One region of the Tateyamaria algicola genome, then DNA from elsewhere that is predicted to be linked to it. Evidence: riboswitches for the same ligand, from Rfam matches in the RefSeq annotation. Region 1 holds a riboswitch; the other holds the start of a gene.

Region 1 (9,600 bases):
ACATAGGCGTCTCCATCGGCGCGCAGCCATTCATGCTCTTCAGTGTATTTCATCGGTTTTCCTTTCCCTTATCTTTTGAAATTGGCAGGTGTGAAGGGCAGTTGCGCCACCGTCAGGGGGTGCCGTTTGCCGCGCAATTCACCGAATAGCGGTGTGCCGAGGCGCGCGTGATCCACGCCGACATAGCCCATGGCCACCGGCCCGCCGATTGTCGGCCCAAAGCCACCAGACGTGATTGCGCCGATGGTATCGGTCGCATCCTCGCTTGCAAACAGGGCCACGCCTTCGCGCATGGGGGCGCGGCCCGTAGGGCGCAGCCCAACGCGCTTGCGCGCTGCACCGTGCGCCATTTGCTCAAGGGTGCGCGCGGCCCCGGGAAATCCGCCCGCCCGCGCACCGTCTGCACGCCGCACCTTCTGGATGGCCCATGTCAGCCCGGCCTCGACCGGCGTGGTGGTGGCATCAATGTCGTGCCCATAGAGGCACAGGCCCGCCTCGAGCCGCAGGGAGTCGCGTGCACCAAGGCCAATGGGCGCGACATCCGGGTGATCCAGCAATGTCTTGGCGATGGCCTCGGCAGCATCGGCCGGTACCGAAATCTCGTACCCGTCTTCGCCCGTGTAGCCCGAACGCGAAATCCACGCCTCGACACCCTGCACATCAACCGATGCCACATCCATGAACGCCATGTCCGCCACCCGCGCATTCAAGGTGGACAGCACCTGTTCGGCGGCAGGGCCCTGCAAGGCCAACAAGGCGCGGTTGGTGATCTCTGTCACCGTCACGTCCGGTTCCAGGGCGTCCTTCATGCGGGCAATGTCTGCGGCTTTGCAGGCAGCATTCACCACGGCGAAAACGTGATCGCCCCGGTTCGCCAGCATCAGATCATCCTCGATGCCCCCATCGGCATTTGTGAAAACCCCATACCGTTGCCGGTTGTCGGCGAGGCCCAGAACATCGACCGGGATCAACGTCTCGAGCCCTCGTGCCGCCGCCTCGTAGGTCCGGCCTTGGATGATGACCTGGCCCATATGGCTCACATCGAACAGACCGGCCTTCGCCCGGGTGTGAAGATGTTCCTTCATCACGCCCAATGCATATTGCACCGGCATGTCATACCCGGCAAAGGGCACCATCTTGGCCCCAAGTGCCAGGTGCAATGCGTGCAACGGGGTCTGTTTGAGATCGGACATATCGCACCGCCTTTTTCAAGCCGACGTGATTTGTGTCAAATCAGGCGGCACCAGATCGTGCGCGGACCATCGCCCGCGCGTCGGTGCCTCCTCTGTCCGGGGTGCCTGAGATCATTATCCCTTCGGCGGATGCGCGCGGCATCACTCTCCAGAGTACTCTGCGAAACGTTGGTCCTTTGGCCTGAGAGTTTCCGAGGCAGTTGCTCCTTCGGCACCAGTGATCTGGTTCTCCCAACGTCCGGCTTTGTAAGTTTCGTATAGGAAACTTCAGCAATCTGGCAAGTGGAATCTGTGACCTGTTCGCGCAGCCGCACGCCCTACGCGATGCGCCGCCCACGTTCACAGGCCCTTGCGATACCCCAAACCTGCCTAGGCAAAATCCCGGCTAAAGCGCGTCCACATCCATCTCCGCCGGTCGCAACCTGATCGCAAACAGCACCGCCACAAGCCCTGCGGCGGACGCGGCCAGCATCAGGATCAACAGCATTCGCGCCGGGTCGTCGGGCGGCAGCACAGCCCCCGTGAGCGTGGTCAGAATGGCCCCGCCTGACACGACCAGGGCACCGTTCAAACCCGCCGCGCTGCCTGCAAGGTTGGGGCGCACCGACATGGCCGCGGCATTGCTGCTCGGCATCGTGATGCCGTTGCCAAGGCCCACGAAGATCGTGCTGCCAAAGAAGACAAGCGGTGACAGGACTCCCGCGAGGATGGCCAGAACACCCAGCGAGAGACCGGCGCACGCGACCAGCCGCCCGGCCATCATCATGGTCGTCGGCGCATACCGCGCCGCAACGCGCCCCGCTATGAAACTGCCCGTTACGAAACCGCCCGTAATGGTCCCGATGTAGAAACCCAGCTCCGCCGTCGACACGCCAAATTGCGACTGTGCGACCAGCGGCGCGCCCGTTAGAAAGATGTAAAACGCCCCGGTCGAGAATGCGCTGCACAGGGAATAGGCCCAGAACAGGGGGGCAGTGAGCAGATCAGCCACGCGCTCGGGGTGGGCGCCATCGGCTTTGCCGCCCGCCTGCCGTGTCTCTCCCAGATCCACCCAGCACAGCGCAAACAGCGCAACACCCACAAGCGCATAGAAACAGAAGGTCGCACGCCACCCAAACGCCGTGTCGAGCACGCCGCCCAGCATCGGCCCCAACATCGGCGCGATGGCCATCGCCATGCTGATGTATCCGATCAGCCCGGCCGCCTTCCGCTCGGAATTGGTGTCGCGGACAATCGCCAGCGACAGAGCGTATCCGGCGATCATGCCGCCCTGCAACATCCGAAAAAAGAGAAAGGTCCACACATCCGTCGCAAGGGCGCAGGCAAGCGATGCAACCGCGAAAACGAGCAATGAGGCCAGCAGCACAGGACGACGGCCCACCCGGTCCGACAACGGTCCAACGACCAGCTGGATCACGGCCGTCACCGCGAGGTAACCCGCAACGGCAAGGCTGACCGTAGAGTAACGCGCATCCAGATCCGTCGCGATATTGGCAAGCGAGGGCAGGAACATGTTCAGCGACAGCGTCGACAGCGCGGTCAAAAGGATCAGCGTCAACAGGGTAGGAGGGGTCTTGGCGTTGGTCATTTTCGTCTGGCCTTGGTCCTGAAACAAAAAACCCCCGAACGAGGTTCGGGGGGCGCATGGAAACGAGTATGGAAACCGTTATCGGACCATGCACCTCTCGGATACGACGACAGCGATTGCAGGTTTCATTTCACGTCTCCTTTGGTGGTGAGGCTAGTGATAGTTCGGCGACATGGCAACGCCTGCGTTCCGGACGGGTTAGGTTCGGAAACCAGACATGGTTCATCGTCGTGTTCGAGGTCCGCGCGGCATTGTGGTGGGTCGCGTTAGCGACGGCGCTACCCTCGGCTCCTTTGACCAAAGAGACATTTGAGGTTGCTTAATTTCCTGGCTGAATGAAAGCCAGCGCAGCGAATAAAGCTACTGTTCGGTTCAAAGCTCGCGGTAGCTGATCAGTTCTATGCCAAGCTCTTCAATGCGCGCTCGCAGCACCGCGCTTGTCAGTGTCTCCAGACACGTCACACGATCTTCTGCGACGTCCTCGTAACCATCGTGCCCCGTTGCGCTCAACTCGGGTGAGGCAACGGCCGGATGGTCGATGAAGATGTAGGTGCCAGCGTCAAGCTCATCGAGTTGCTGCGCGAAGGATTTGACCCTCCGCTCAGTGTCCCTCGGGAACTTGGGATAGCCTTCGATCCGGGGAAGGCCGTGGCCAAACGCGTCGTCTTTGAGGCCAAATTCCCTGCAAAGATCAGAAATAACATCACCAAGCCGCGCGTCGAAGTCTTTGAAGTGCTTCAACATGTGGGAGCTGACATGCGACGCATTTCGGAACCTTGCGACTCCAAGCGAGATTTGAGCCCTGAATTCATTGGCAATCTCGTCGAGTGACCAATCCGCATTTGCCAAACACTGCGTTCCGTCACCGTCGCGTGGGGTCAGCATTGGCAGGAAGTTCCCTATGTCGTCGGTGAAACTCTTCGCCTGTGTCAGCGGTCGCCACTTCACCGCGTCCCACTCGCTTGTCAGGGTCAAGTGAATACCGACGTCTATGTCAGGCTGGTTGTTCAGTATCTCCGCGGCATGGAAGGTCCATGCACAGGGCATCATCACCTCCACACTTCGCGCAATACCCTCGGTGCAGGCGCGCAGACACCCGACGTTGGACGACCAACTCGATCCTGCGTCATCTACCCTTACAAGTATCCGAACTTTGCGCATCACCATCCAACCCAATCATTTTCTCAAAGATCAGAATTACACGCGAAGGTCCTGGTTGCACGCAACTCACTTGCCCTGAAATGTCGCGCCGCGCCCACCATTCGGCGAGCGCGCAACTTGCTTGCGCGTTGTTGGGTTTGATTTAACATGGATTTAAATCACACAGGCCATCCCACATGACCCTCGATCTCGACTTTGTGCGGGCACAATTCCCCGCGTTTTCCGAACCCTCGCTGCAAGGGCAGGCGTTTTTCGAGAATGCCGGGGGCAGCTATGCCTGTCGACAGGTCATCGACCGGCTCACCCGGTTTTACACGCAACGCAAGGTGCAGCCCTATTCCGACTACGACGCGTCCCGTCTGGGCGGGGAAGAGATGGATGAGGCGCGCACGCGCATGGCTGCCATCCTGGGTGTTGAGGATGACGAGTTGAGCTTTGGCCCGTCCACCACGCAGAACGCCTATGTGCTGGCGCAGGCCTTTGCCGAGATGATGCAGCCGGGCGAGGCGATTGTGGTCACCAACCAGGATCACGAGGCCAATTCCGGCCCTTGGCGCCGACTTGCGGATCGCGGGATCGAGATACGCGAGTGGCAGATCGACCCGGGCACTGGCCATCTTGACCCCGCAGCGCTTGAGGATCTGCTGGACGAGTCCGTGCGCCTTGTCTGTTTTCCCCACTGCTCGAACGTGGTGGGAGAGATCAACCCGGTGACCGAGATCACGGCATTGGCCCACGCCGCAGGTGCCTTTGTCTGCGTGGACGGGGTGTCCTATGCGCCGCACGGGTTCCCGGATGTGGGCAAACTTGGCCCCGACATCTACCTGTTCTCGGCATACAAGACCTATGGGCCACATCAGGGTCTGATGGTGATCCGGCGCGCCTTGGGGGAACTGCTGCCCAACCAGGGGCACTATTTTAACGCGGGCAGCCTTTACAAACGTTTCACCCCTGCGGGCCCGGATCACGCACAGGTCGCGGCCTGTGCGGGTATGGCAGATTATGTGGACGCCTTGTTTGATCACCATATGGGTGGGGAGGACACACAAGTGTCCCCGCGGGGACAGATCGTGCATGACCTGATGCGCGTCAGAGAGGTGGAGGCCCTCGCGACCCTCATGAGTGCCCTGAGGCAGCGCAACGATTTGCGCGTGATCGGCCCAACGGATGCCGCGACACGCGCGCCCACTGTCGCTCTTGATCTGGGCCGTGACCCGGTTGCGGTGGCCGCAGACCTCGCCGGTCACGGCATCATGGCGGGGGGCGGTGATTTCTATGCTGTGCGCGCCTTGCAGGCGATGGGGGTTGACCCGAACCGAGGTGTTTTGCGGCTGAGTTTCACGCATTACACGAACGACGCGGAAATCGAACAGCTGCTGCATGCGCTTGACGCAGTGTTATGACGTCCTGGCGTTGATCCATACGCGCGCGGGCTACGTAAGTCTTAGCAACAAAAGGGTTACGGGCGTTGAGCAGCACTCCGATTATCATGTGGTTTCGTCGCGATTTGCGGCTAAGCGATCATCCCGCATTGAGCGCGGCCTGCGCCACTGGCCGCCCCGTGATCCCCGTGGTGATCCGCGACGCCCAGGTTGATGCGCTGGGTGCCGCGCCCAAGTGGCGCTGGGGGCTGGGTGTGTCCCATCTGGGCGAAACGCTGAAAGGCGCTGGCAGCCGCTTGATCTGCCGCTCCGGTGACGCGCTGGAGGTGCTTGAAGCATTGATCCGCGACACCGGGGCAGGGGCCGTGTACTGGACACGTCTTTACGATCCGCAGGCCGTGGCGCGCGACACCAAGGTCAAAAGCACGCTCAAGGAGGCAGGCATCGAGGCGCGCAGTTTCGGCGGGCATCTGATGTTCGAGCCCTGGACAACCGAGACGAAGACGGGCGGGTTCTACAAGGTCTACACGCCCTTCTGGCGCTCGGTGAAAGATCGTGATGTGGACGCGCCGCTGATCACGCCGGGCCAGATCGCCACACCGCAAGACTGGCCCGCTTCCGAGGACATTGCCGATTGGGCCCTTGGGGCGGCCATGAACCGCGGCGCGGATATCGTGCGCCCGCATGTGCGTCTGGGCGAAAGCGCGGCGCAGTCCCGGCTGGGGGCGTTCATTGCCCACAGAGTGGCAAGCTATGACACAGGCCGCGACCTGCCCGCCACGGACGGCACATCGAACCTGTCCGAAAACTTGGCCCTGGGCGAGATCAGCCCGCACCAGTGTTGGCATGCCGGGATGCGCGCGATGCACGAAGGCAAGCCGGGTGCCGAAACCTTCCTGAAGGAGTTGGTGTGGCGCGAATTCGCGTACCATCTGATGCACCACACGCCCCACATCCTTGATGGCAACTGGAAGCCGGACTGGGATGCGTTCCCTTGGAACACCGACGACACAAGCGAAGTTATGTCGTGGAAACAAGGGCGTACGGGTATCCAGTTCGTCGATGCCGCCATGCGCGAGATGTATGTGACGGGCCGGATGCACAATCGCGGGCGCATGATCGTGGCCAGCTACCTCACCAAACACCTGCTGACACACTGGAAGGTCGGGCAGTCATGGTTTGACGACTGTCTGATCGACTGGGACCCGGCGGCCAACGCCATGGGCTGGCAGTGGTCGGCGGGGTCGGGGCCTGATGCGACGCCCTATTTCCGTGTGTTCAACCCTGTCACACAGCTCGATAAGTTCGACAAGAACCGCGATTATGTCAGCCGCTGGATTGCCGAGGGACGGCGCAACAAACATGCGGATGCGCAGGCCTATTTCGACGCGATTCCGCGCAGTTGGGGCCTGTCACCGGATGACACATACCCTGACCCGGTGGTGCCTGCGGATCAGGGCCGCAAAATTGCGCTAAGTGCCTATGAAAACCGGGGATTTTAGACCCAAACCCACTCGCACGGTTGCGTGCGGCAATGTGTCAAGCTAGCCTGACAAAAATGCGAACGGGGAGACCGCATGATCAAGACCACAACCGACGGCGAACAGAACTTGCCGCGTTACTTTGCCCGCGCGTTCGGCATGCTGCAAAGCATGAACCGGGGCCGCGTCGACTTCGTACTGCAGGATGGCCGCCGGTTTCGCGCCGAGGGGTCCAATCCCGGCCCGATTGCCGAAGTCTACATCCACAACGACGATCTTTTTGCCCGTCTGATCCGCGAGGGCGATCTGGGATTCTGTGACGCCTATCTTGACGAGTGGTGGAGCACGCCCGATCTGCAAGCCTTCATGGATTGGGTGCATGCGGACAACGACGACATCTACGACGGCTTTCCCGGCATGGGGCTGGTGCGCCGCTTTGAAAAGTTCCGCTTTTGGTTGCAACGCAATCACAAGGAACAGGCGCGCAAGAACATCAGCTATCACTACGATCTGGGCAATGAATTCTACCAACTGTGGCTCGACGACACGATGACCTATTCCAGCGCCTTGTTCGAAACCGGACAGGAAAGCCATGAGGCAGCGCAGATCGCGAAATATGCCAGCATGGTCGATCAGATGGGTGCGCAGCCCGGCGATCACATTCTGGAAATCGGCTGTGGCTGGGGTGGATTCGCAGAATATGCGGCCAAGGAGCGTGGGCTGAAAGTGACAGGGCTGACCATCAGTCAGGAACAGTTCAACTACGCGCAGGAACGTATTGAAAAGGCAGGTCTTTCGGGGCAGGTCGATTTCAAGTTGCAGGACTACCGGGACGAGACGGGCACCTATGACGGCATCGCCTCGATCGAGATGTTCGAGGCGGTGGGCGAGAAATACTGGCCGACTTACTTCGAGACGGTGAAGGAACGTCTGAAGCCGGGCAAGAACGCGACGCTTCAGATCATCACCGTGCAGGATCGGCGTTGGAAGGTCTACAAACGCGGTGTCGATTTCATCCAGAAATACATCTTTCCCGGTGGTATGCTGCCGAGCCCCTCTGTGCTGCGCCAGCAGATCACGAAGGCGGGCCTGGGCATCGAGAGGTCCATCGAATTCGGTCAAAGCTACAACATTTCGCTGCGCCGCTGGCACGAGACATTCAACGAAAAGTGGGACCACATCGCCGAGATGGGTTTTGACGACCGGTTCCGCCGGATGTGGAATTTTTACCTGACCTCTTGCGCGGCGACCTTTGAAAGTGCCAACTGCGACGTAACGCAGATCACGATCAAACGACCCGGATAGGATATGAAGGAAGACGCCCATGCCTGACGCAGCCAAACTGGTGGCGGCCCTCGGCATGGCTGTTCTTGCCTTTATCGTGTCCGGCATGATCATGCCCCTGTTCGAGGAAGACACGAATTTCGGCTGGTTCACCGAGGTGAACGTGGTTGTCGCGATCATCGTTGGTTGGCTGGTGATCGGTCGCCGCGCCGGGCGCGGTGTGATTTCCGCAGTCAACGTGGGTCTGACGGCCCCGGTTGTTCTGGTGTTCTGGGCCATCTTTATCCAGTCCTGCAACGAGATGACGCGCATCGCCATGAAGAACCGCTATGACGGCGCGTTCGAAGCTTTGGTTGCCATCTTCGAGATCGGGGCGGAATGGGCGTTGTTGATGAGCACGATACCGGTATGGGCCGTGTTGTTTGCTGGTGGCATGTTGGTCGGTCTGCTGACTGAATTCGCCTGGCGCACCTGGCGGTAAGCACATGAGAACCCTCTTTTTCTATGGCACGTTGCGCCATATCCGGCTGCTGGAATCCGTTCTGGACCGCGCGGCAGATGATCTGGATTTTGCCGATGCGACCTTGCCCGCCCATGCCGTTCTGGCTGCGCGGGATGGGCCGTTTCCGGTGTTGTTGCCCGACGCGGAGGCGCAAGCCCCCGGCGTCGTCGTGCGCGGCTTGTCAGAGCGCGATATTGCGCGTCTCGACTATTACGAGGCCGGGTTTGACTATGATTTGCAGCGCCTTGCCCTGGCGTCTGGCGAAGTTGCGGATGTCTACGTGCCCACAGGCACGCCCAGCCCGACCGACGGGCCGTGGGATCTGGCGCAATGGGTCGAGATGTGGGGCGCGATGAGCGTTGCGGCCTCGCAGGAGGTGATGGACGGGTTTGGCACCGTAACGGCGCAAGAGGTTGCGCGCCGCTTTCCCCGCATCCGCGCCCGCGCCTGGAGCCGGTTTTTGGCCCAAAACAGCCGCCATGGCAGCGATGTTCTGGCGGGCCGGGTCGAGATCGTGAACCGCACCCGCGCCTATACCGGTTTTTTCGGCTTGGACGAAATTCAACTGCGCCACGAAACCTTTGATGGCGGCATGTCCGAGGTGCTGGAGCGCGGCGTTTTCATTTCCTCGGATGCGGCCATCGTGTTGCCTTACGATCCTGTGCGCGATCGTGTGCTGCTGGTTGAACAGATCCGGCTGGGTGCCATCGGGCGGCATGACCCCGTGATGTGGCAGATGGAGCCTGTGGCCGGGCTGATCGATCCTGGCGAGAGCCCGCAAGACGCAGCGCATCGCGAGGCCCACGAAGAGGCGGGCCTGATCTTTGACCGGCTCGAGGCGGTCGGGGAATGCTATGCCTCGCCTGGTGCGGCGACCGATTTCTTTCACCTTTACGTGGGCCTGTGCGCTTTGCCCGATGGCAGCGCCGGTGTCAGTGGAGAGGTGGAGGAGGGCGAAAACATCCGCTCGCACATCCTGTCCTTTGATGCGCTGATGGAATTGGCCGAG
Region 2 (9,600 bases), 1.6 Mb from region 1:
TTGGGTGCGCCCGCAATAGGTAGCGGCGGGATGTCGCCCCGCGGGGCTGCACCGCAAGGGTCGCGCGATGGGCGTGTACCGGATGAGTAGGACAAATCAGATGTCGAGTTTGCGTGACGCCGCGATGACGAGCAAAGCCTGGCCCTTCGAAGAGGCCCGCAAAGTGCTCAAACGCTACGAAAAGGCGCCGCCCGAAAAGGGGTATGTCCTGTTTGAAACAGGCTATGGCCCCTCTGGTCTGCCCCATATCGGCACGTTCGGAGAGGTGGCGCGCACGACCATGGTGCGCCGCGCCTTCGAGGTGATTTCGGACATCCCGACCAAGCTGGTCTGTTTCTCGGACGATCTCGATGGCATGCGCAAGGTACCCGGAAACGTGCCCAACCCCGAGGCGTTGGAAGAATACCTGCAAATGCCCCTGACTTCGGTGCCTGATCCATTCGGCAAATACGAGAGCTTTGGCCACCACAACAACGCCATGCTGCGCCGGTTCCTCGACACGTTCGGGTTCGAATACGAATTCATCTCGGCCCGCGAATTCTACCGCGCGGGCAAGTTCGACGAAATCCTGCTGCGCTGCGCCGAGCGGTACGATGACCTGATGAAGATCATGATGAAATCGCTGCGCGAAGAGCGTCAGCAATCCTATTCGATCTTCCTGCCGATCCACCCCGAAACAGGGCGGGTAATGTATGTGCCGATGAAGCATGTGGATGCCGCCGCGGGCACCATCACCTTTGACGATCCCGACGGGGGCGAGATGACCCTGCCCGTCACCGGCGGCAACGTTAAACTGCAATGGAAGCCTGACTTTGGCGCCCGCTGGGCGGCCCTTGGTGTCGATTTCGAGATGTATGGCAAGGAACACGCCACCAACGAGAAAATCTATGACGCGATCTGCCGGACCCTTGGTGGCCGCCCGCCTGCGCATTTTTCGTTCGAGCTGTTCCTCGATGACAAGGGCCAGAAGATTTCCAAGTCGTCGGGCAACGGCGTCAGCATTGACGAGTGGCTGACCTATGCCAGCTCCGAAAGCCTGTCGTATTTCATGTATCAAAAGCCCAAGACCGCCAAGCGCATGTATTTCGACGTGATCCCCAAGGCGGTGGACGAATACCACCAGCAACTGCGCGCCTATGCGACACAGGACGAGGCGCAGCGCCTGAACAACCCGGTGTTCCACATCCACGGGCACAACGTACCCGCCAGCGACATGGTGGTGCCGTTTGCCATGCTCTTGAACCTCGCCTCGGTCAGTTCGGCCGAGACAAAAGAGACGCTGTGGGGCTTCATCCAGCGCTATGCGCCGGACACGGGGCCCGAGACGCATCCGGGCATGGACCAGGCCGTGGGCTTTGCCGTCCGGTACTACAATGACTTCGTGAAACCCGCGAAATCCTACCGGCTGGCAAATGAGCAGGAGCGTGAAGCGCTGACGGCATTGCGCGACGCACTTGCGGCCTATGACGGCCCTGCGGAAGACGAAGCGTTGCAGTCGGTGGTCTATGCCGTCGGGCGGGATCGGTTTGACCCGCTGCGGGGCTGGTTCACGGCCCTTTACGAAGTGCTGTTGGGCGCCAGCCAGGGCCCGCGTTTCGGGGGGTTCATCGCCCTTTACGGGGTGCCGGAAACCATCGCTTTGATCGACAAGGCACTGGCCGGAGAGCTGGTTGGCTGATCTGTCCCCGCGGGGACAGGCTGTTCGCGCGCGTCACGGGATCTTAACCGGTCTCGTATCCTTGGCGCGTCCCAAGGGCTTGCGCGGCGCACGCCTCGGTCAGGCGAATTTAACCACGCAAATGGCACCCTCGTGCCCGTCGGGGCGCGCGCAGCGCTTGGCGCGGGGGCGCGCCGCACTACCATCCCCAAATCGACAAGAGGAGATGGTGACATGCGCAAGTGGATGATGGGCGCGGTTCTGGCCGCCAGCATGGCGGGGGCGGCCCTTGCCCAGGGCAGCGAAATCCAGGGGGTGATCAGCAGCCAGATCGAAGCCTTCAAGGCCGACAATTTCACGGAAGCGTTCGAGTTCGCCTCGCCTTCGATCCGGGGCATGTTCCGCACGCCCGAGAACTTTGGCCGCATGGTCACCCAAGGCTATCCCATGGTCTGGCGCCCTGCCGAAGTCACCTATCTGGGGCTTGAGGACAACAACGGCATCCTGTCACAAACCGTGCGCATCGTGGACGCCGAAGGCCGGGTGCACCTGCTGAAATACAGCATGCTGGAAACCGATGCGGGCTGGAAGATCAACGGCGTGCAACTGCTGGAAGCGCCGGGCGTCAACGCCTAGACGTCAGGGCGTGTACTTCGAAATCTCGCGAATGCTCCATTCGACGGAATCGCGCATCGTGTCGCCCAGCGCCTCGTCAAAGGCGGCGACCACATCGCGCGGCGCGTCCGATGTGGATGGCACGATCTCTTCAAAGGAACGCGACCCGATAATCCGGTCTTCGAACGCATCCACGATCTTGATGTTCAGGCGCACATCTACGCGCAGGGGTGCGGTGCTGTCTCCGGGTGGGACGATGGCCTGAAACTCGCGGATGTCCGTCACGATCAGAAAATCGGCGCGCAAGCCGATGGTCGAACTGCCCACGGCGGGCACGCGCTGGCTGTTCTCGTAACTCTCGATCAAAAGCGCCTGCACGATCAGCGGGGCGCGGTCGACCCAGCGTGCGCCCGGCAGGTACTGCACCTCGAGCGGGTTGGGCTGCACCGCGATCTGATCGGTATCCACAGCCGCCGTCGCGGTCGGCTGTTCCACGACAATCTGGTATTTCAGATTGGGCAGCGACGATGCAAAGGTGCTTTTGGGTGTGAGCACATAGTTGTCCACCGGAGTGGCAACGTCGGTCAGACTGGCAAGGCCCGCGCAGCCAGTCAGCGCGCCCATCAGGACCGCGCCCATGGCGCATTTCAGAAAGCGTGACGTCATCGGCTGAACCTTGAATTTTGTGTGCCCAGCAAAAAGCGGCCGGGGTCGCGTTCGATCTTGTTCACCAGCCGTTCGAGGTTGACGGTCAGGCTGCGCGCCTCTTCGGTAAAGCGCAGGAATTCGGGCAGGCCGAGGCGCAGGAATTCGGAAATCTGGCGTTCGTTGCCCGAGGCGATGGTGTCGAGCGTATCGGCAAAGCTGGCCGCCGACCGGGACGCGGCCAGCACCTCGGTCGAGACCGCGTCGATATTTGTCGAGGCGTTTTGGACCGTGTCGGTAAAGGCGGTGGCGGCCTTGCGCAGATCGCCGATCACGCCCTCGGACGAGCTGCTGAAGGTGGTGGCAAAGTTGGAGGCGGCGGCGCGCAGATCGGTGATGATCCCGCCGATGTCGTCCCGGATCACCTTGTTTGCATTGGCAAAGGTCTGTGTGGCGATGTCGAGCGTGTCGGTGGCCCCGGTCATGGCCGTGGTGATCCAGCCCAGTGTTTCGTCGGCGTTGTTCATGGTGATCGAGAACGTCGCCAGCGCCTGGGACGCCTCGCCCGTCAGCGTGTCGAGCCGAGTGGCGAGTGCAGCGGTGCGCGTGCCCACGTCGTCGATCACGCGGTTGGCGGTTTGCGAGGTGGTGCGCAGATCGTCCGTCAGCGGTGTCAGTTGGTCGGTGGTGAACTGGCCAAAGCCGGTTGCGGCCTCGTCCACCGACCTAAGCGCGTTTTGTGCGTCCGCCAGGGCGGTTGTGGCACTGCCTGCCAGTGTGTCGAGGCGCCCGGCGATGCGCTGCGCATCCGCCCCCACCCGGTCGATCACCCGCGTCGCGGTCTGTGAAGTTGTCCGCAGGTCTTCGCCCAGGGGGCCCAGTGTCGTGGTGGTGAAATCGTTGATGCCCGAGATGGCGGTATTGGCCGTCTCGAAGGTTTGGTTGGCCGTGTCCAGCACCACGTCACCCCGGTCGGCCAGCTGGTCGATCCGCCCGCCGATCCGCGCGACCTTCTCCCCCTGCCTCGTCAATCACGCGGGTGGCGGTTTGCGAGGTGGTGCGCAGATCGTCGGCCAGCGGCACGAGGTTGGTAGTGGTGAACGTGTCGATGGTTTCGATCGCGCCGGTTGCGGTTTCCAGCGTGGTCGTGGCCGTTGTCAGCGTGGTGTCGGCGGTGTCCGACAACTCTTCGAGCCTGCCGGTAAAGGCCGCAACCTCGCGCGCGGCGGCACCCAGATCGTCAGAGAGTGTTTCGAAGTTCGCGAGCACCCCGTCGAGCCGTTCGGAGGATGTGGCGAGGTTGCCGAGCAGTGTCGAGACGGCCTCGCGGTTGTCATTGTCAAAGACGTCGTTCACGTTTTCCAGCAGCACGATGGCCCGGTCGAGCAGTTCCGGTGCCCCCTCGAACACGGATTGCAGCGCGGTGCGTTCGGACGGGATCACAGCATCTTCGGGCAGCGGGGCCGAGGTTTCGGACCCGCCCGAGAGACCCACAAAGCTGACGCCGGTGACGCCCTGTGATTGCAGCTTGGCCACTGTTTCGGTGTTCACGGGCGTGTCTGCCCCCACCTCGATCCGCACGCGGACCTGGCTGCTGTCCTCGGCGTCCAGACCAAGATCGACCACCTGCCCCACGGGCAGGCCGTTATAGCGCACGTCGCTTGCCGCGCCGAGGCCCGAGACGTCCTCGAACAGGATGTCGTAATAGGTGTATTGGCGGTCCACCTCGACCTTGGCCAGCCACAACAACAGCCCGAGCGCGCCAAAGATCCCCGCGAGGGTGAACAGGCCGATCAGCACGTAGTTGGCTTTGGTTTCCATGGTTGGCGGCAGCCCCTCAGGTCTTTTCTTGCGCGGCGCGGGCGCGTGGTCCGGTGAAGTATTCCTGCACCCAGGGGTGATCGACGTCTGTCATCCCCTCGATGGGCCCTTCGACCAGCACCCGCTTTTCCGCAAGCACCGCAATTCTGTCGCAGATCGCGTAAAGAGAGTCGAGGTCATGCGTAACCATGAACACGGTGAGGCCCAGCGAGCGCTTGAGTTCGCCGATGAGGTCGTCATAGGCGGCCGCCCCGATGGGGTCGAGGCCCGCGGTCGGTTCGTCCAGAAACACGATTTGCGGATCAAGCGCAAGGGCGCGGGCAAGCGCTGCGCGTTTGCGCATACCGCCCGAAAGCTCCGAAGGCAGCTTGCCACAGGCCAGGGGCGGCAGGCCGACAAGGCTAATCTTCAGCTCACCCAGCGCCTTCATCAGCGCATGGGACAGGTTGAGGTGTTCGCGCATCGGCGCCATCACGTTTTGCAGCACGCTGAGCGAGGAAAACAGCGCCCCGTCCTGAAACGCGACGCCCCAGCGTTTTTCGGCCCCCAGCCGTTCCTCGCGCGTGCCGTTGACCACATCCGCGCCGAACACGTGGATCGACCCGGCGGCGGGCCGGTTCAGCCCGACGATGGTGCGCAGCAGCACGGACTTTCCCGTGCCCGAGCCCCCCACAATACCCAGCACTTCGCCCCGCCACACGTCGAGGTCGAGGTTGTCATGTACCACCTGCGGGCCAAACTGGTTGCGCAAGCCCCGCACCTTGATGATCGCCTCGCGCGCGCTCACAGCCCCAGCTCCGAAAAGAAGATCGAGAATACGGCATCCGCCACGATCACGAGGAAGATGGATTGCACCACGGACGTGGTGGTGTGCCGCCCCACGCTGTCAGCCGAGCCCTTGACCTGCATCGCCTGCCAGCAGGCGACGGTCGAGATGATGGCGGCAAAGAACGGCGCCTTGATCATCCCGATGGCGAGGTGCCAGACATCGGTGTTTTCCTGCAACCGCGTGATGAACATGGACGGGCTGACGCCCAGTTCGATCCAGCTCATGATCGCGCCGCCCACAAGGCCCGACACATTGGCGATAAAGCCGAGGATGGGCAGCATGATGATCAGCGCAATCACACGGGGCAGCACCAGCACCTCGATCGGATCAAGGCCGAGGGTGCGCATCGCGTCCAGTTCTTCGCGCACCTTCATCGACCCGATGGAGGCGGTGAAGGCGGAGCCCGACCGCCCTGCCACGATGATGGCGGTCAGAAGGATGCCCAACTCGCGCAGGATCGAGATCGCGATCAGGTCGACCACGAACACCTCCGCCCCGAACTGGCGCAATTGCGAGGCCCCCTGAAAGGACAGGACTACCCCGATCAGAAAACTCATCAGCACCACGATGGGGATGGCGTTGAACCCGACTTCCTCCATCTGGCTGACCAGTGCCGCCGTGCGCCAGCGGCGCGGGCGCACGATGCTGTAGCCGAGGCGATACAACGTCTCGCCCATGAAACTGAGCAGCGAGGTGATGGCCTTGCCCACACCGGCCGTCTTGGCCCCGATATCCGCCAGCCAGGGCAGCAGGCCGCGCGGGGCTTCCTCGATCCCTTCCTCGTCGGGCAGGGCCGCGATGACGGCATCAATCAACTCGGTCCGGTTGCCGGACGTATCCTGTAACTCGACCGCAATGCCATCCGCTTCCAGCCGGGATTTCAGGTCTGCGATCAGCCATGCGCCGCCGGTATCCAGAGCCTCGAGCCCATCCAGATCAATGCGCGCCTTGCCCCCCGTCGGTGACACATTTGCAAAGGCCGCCTCGACCGTGCCGAGATGTTCGGTGACCAACCGCCCCGCAAGGCGCAGAACCGCGCCGCCGTCGCTGTCGTCCAGGGTGAGGGTCGGTGTGGTCATGGCACCTTTGGGGCAGCGGCATATGCCGGGTTTTGGACGTGTTTTCAGAAAACTAGGCGATGATAGCCCAGAGGAAAAGCATTGACCACGGCTGCGCACAACTTCGCCCAGTCCCCATGCCTGTGGCGCGCGCAGCACGGTCACGCCAGGCTGATCACGCGTGACAACAATTCGTTTGCCCGACTCGGGGCCGTTTCCTATATCGGGCGCAGTCGACAAGGCCGACATGGGAGAGCGCGGGGAGACCCGCCGCCGAAGGAGCAACGCCCCGGAAACTCTCAGGCACAAAGAACCGTGTTTGCCGCGCCCGATCTGGGCATGTTGACGATCTGGAGAGCGGTCAGGGCTGACGTCCCTGCCCCACCGAAGGAGAAAGCGCCGCGACTAGGCGTCAAACTCTCAGGTCACGCGACAGATGGGGACGTGGAACCGGCACGGTGCCGGGCGCGTCCTGATCTCAATCGCGTCGCTTTGGGAGGACCCCCAATGACCCATATCGCCGTTATCGGTGCCGGTATCACCGGCATCACCACTGCCTATGCCCTCGCGCGGCGCGGCTATGCCGTGTCCGTCTTTGATCGCAACCGCTATGCGGCGATGGAGACGTCATTCGCCAATGGCGGGCAGCTGTCGGCCTCGAATGCCGAGGTGTGGACCCGCTGGGGCACGATCTTCAAGGGCCTCAAGTGGATGCTGCGCTCGGACGCGCCGCTGCTGGTGAACCCGCGCCCAAGCTGGCACAAGCTGAGCTGGATGGCCGAGTTCATGGGCAACATCCCCCATTACGAATCCCACACCGTTGAAACCGCACGGCTGGCCATCGCGGCCCGCGCCCATCTGCTGGACTTTGCGCGCGAGGTCGGTGTCGATTTCGACATGGAGCAGCGCGGCATCCTGCACATCTACAAGAAACAGTCCGAATTCGATCACGCCCGCCGCGTGAATACGCTGCTGGAACGTGCCGGGCTGGAACGCCGCGAAGTGTCGGCGGACGAGGTGCAGCGCCTTGAGCCGACCTTGCAATCCAAGACCATCGGCGGCTTTTACACCGAGAGTGATTTCACCGGCGACATCCACCGCTATGCCCGCAAGTTAAGCGAGGGCTGCGCGCGGATGGGCACCACGTTCCACTACAAGACCAGGGTGACCGACATCCACCACACCGGCACCGGCATCCGCCTCGACTGGAGCGGGGCCGAGGGCGATCAGCAGCAGCATTTCGACGGCATCGTCGTTTGCGCGGGCGTGGGCAGCCGCGATATCGCGGCCAAGCTGGGCGACCGCGTGAACATCTATCCGGTCAAAGGGTATTCCATCACCGTGAACCTCGATGACGTCGAAAGCCAGGCGGCGGCGCCTTGGGTCAGCCTGCTGGATGACGAGGCCAAGATCGTGACCTCGCGTCTGGGCCGCAACCGTTTCCGCATCGCGGGCACGGCCGAGTTCAATGGCTACAACCTCGACATCCGCGACGACCGGGTGCGCCCGCTGCGCGAGTGGTGCGAAGCGTTCTTTCCCACCGTCTCGACCGAGCATTGCGTACCCTGGGCGGGTCTGCGGCCCATGTTGCCGTCAATGATGCCCAAGGTGGGGCCGGGCGCAAAACCGGGTGTCTATTACAACACCGGGCACGGGCATCTGGGCTGGACCCTGTCCGCGGCGACGGCGCAGGCGACGGCGGATTTCGTCGATGTGGCACGGATGAAGAACGCGGCCTGAGGCGTAAGGCGCAGCTGTGCTGCGCCCCGCATCGCTATCTGCTGCGCGCTGTTTTGCCGTAAGGCGCACGTATCCGTGCGCCCCCGCCTCAACTGCCGTAAAGCGTGCCCCAGCGTTCGATCAACTGCTGCTGCATCGCCTTGGCGCGCCGGTTCCAGCTGCGCGCGCCCTGCGGAGCCTCGCGGTTCGCCTTGGAAATGCGGGATCGCGTGGCCTCGTCCGCGGCAAAGATGGCAAATGCCATGACCGTGCCATCCTTGGCCGTCATGTAGCCGCCAAGGCCAGAGACGAAATTCAGCGTGCCGGTTTTCGCATCGACCTTGATCGGGTGGTTCTTGATCGCGCGCCGTTTGGAATCGAGCATCGGGATCGCTTTGAGGATCGGGCGCAGTGTCGCGCTCTGATGCGCCTTGATCAGCGCCTGCACCATGTCGTCCGCCGTGATCTTGCTTGCCCCGCCGAGGCCCGAGTGATCGACCAGCCGCATGGTTTGCGTGCCCAGCCGCGCGCCCGCCCAGCGGTTCATCTCCGCCGCCGAGGCCTTGAGGCCGCTGGCCCGCCCGGTGCGTTTGACCGTGGCCGCCAGCCCCACCATTTCCGCCGTGATGTTGGTGGAATAGCGCAGCATGCCCCGCAGGATCGTGCGCAATTCGTCACTGGCATGGGTGACCAGCGTGGTGCCACTGGGCGCGCGGTCCACGACCTTGGGGTTCTTGAGGACGATCCCTTGCGAGCGCGCCAATGTCTGGAACACGTCGCCCGCATAGAGCGCGGGCTTGCGCACCGGCAGCCAGCGTGCCCCGCCATTGCCAAGCGCGCCCTTGGCCACCGTCCAGTTGTCCGTGCGCCCGCCGTCCTTGTAGGTGTAGACCGGCAGGCTGCGCGCCGCGATCTGCATCTTTGCCATCGCCACATCGGGGCGGTAGCGGTCCGAGCGCGCGTCCATCGTTACCCCGTACCCGTTGCCCGCGCGCCGCCATTCGAAATGCACGCGGTTGTAGTTCAGGGCAATGCCGGTGACGGCGGGGCTGTAGCCGACGTGATCGGGCTGATCCGTGTCGATCGTCTTGACGAAGGGCAGTGCGCCTTCGGCCACCTTGAAAGCACCGCGCACCTCGCGGATGCCCTTGGCTTTCAGCGACGCGGCCATGTCCGCCAGCGCGTTGGTATCAAGGGTCGGATCGCCCCCGCCGACAAGGATCAGATCACCCTGCACCACGCCCCCCGACACGCCA

The links. A riboswitch is a leader RNA that binds a small molecule or an ion and turns the genes downstream of it on or off. The one in region 1 is predicted to bind glycine.
Region 2: it holds a riboswitch for glycine, as region 1 does, so the genes downstream of both, ACMHLQ_RS09165 (D-amino acid dehydrogenase) here and gcvT (glycine cleavage system aminomethyltransferase GcvT) in region 1, are expected to answer to the same signal.

What each region holds. Positions count from the first base shown of each region.
Region 1 is NZ_CP180422.1:4,118,011-4,127,610, forward strand. It holds gene gcvH (glycine cleavage system protein GcvH) at 1-53, opposite strand, end outside; gene gcvT (glycine cleavage system aminomethyltransferase GcvT) at 69-1,193, opposite strand; glycine riboswitch at 1,353-1,437, opposite strand; gene ACMHLQ_RS22815 (multidrug effflux MFS transporter) at 1,579-2,781, opposite strand; gene ACMHLQ_RS22820 (ChbG/HpnK family deacetylase) at 3,154-3,948, opposite strand; gene ACMHLQ_RS22825 (aminotransferase class V-fold PLP-dependent enzyme) at 4,119-5,345, shown strand; gene ACMHLQ_RS22830 (cryptochrome/photolyase family protein) at 5,432-6,826, shown strand; gene ACMHLQ_RS22835 (class I SAM-dependent methyltransferase) at 6,902-8,110, shown strand; gene ACMHLQ_RS22840 (TrgA family protein) at 8,130-8,570, shown strand; gene ACMHLQ_RS22845 (NUDIX domain-containing protein) at 8,575-9,600, shown strand, end outside.
Region 2 is NZ_CP180422.1:1,369,365-1,378,964, forward strand. It holds gene ACMHLQ_RS09130 (lysine--tRNA ligase) at 101-1,678, shown strand; gene ACMHLQ_RS09135 (DUF4864 domain-containing protein) at 1,892-2,293, shown strand; gene ACMHLQ_RS09140 (ABC-type transport auxiliary lipoprotein family protein) at 2,297-2,938, opposite strand; gene ACMHLQ_RS09145 (hypothetical protein) at 2,935-3,948, opposite strand; gene ACMHLQ_RS09150 (MlaD family protein) at 3,881-4,738, opposite strand; gene ACMHLQ_RS09155 (ABC transporter ATP-binding protein) at 4,755-5,525, opposite strand; gene ACMHLQ_RS09160 (ABC transporter permease) at 5,522-6,646, opposite strand; glycine riboswitch at 6,864-6,951, shown strand; glycine riboswitch at 6,966-7,071, shown strand; gene ACMHLQ_RS09165 (D-amino acid dehydrogenase) at 7,133-8,365, shown strand; gene dacB (D-alanyl-D-alanine carboxypeptidase/D-alanyl-D-alanine-endopeptidase) at 8,454-9,600, opposite strand, start outside.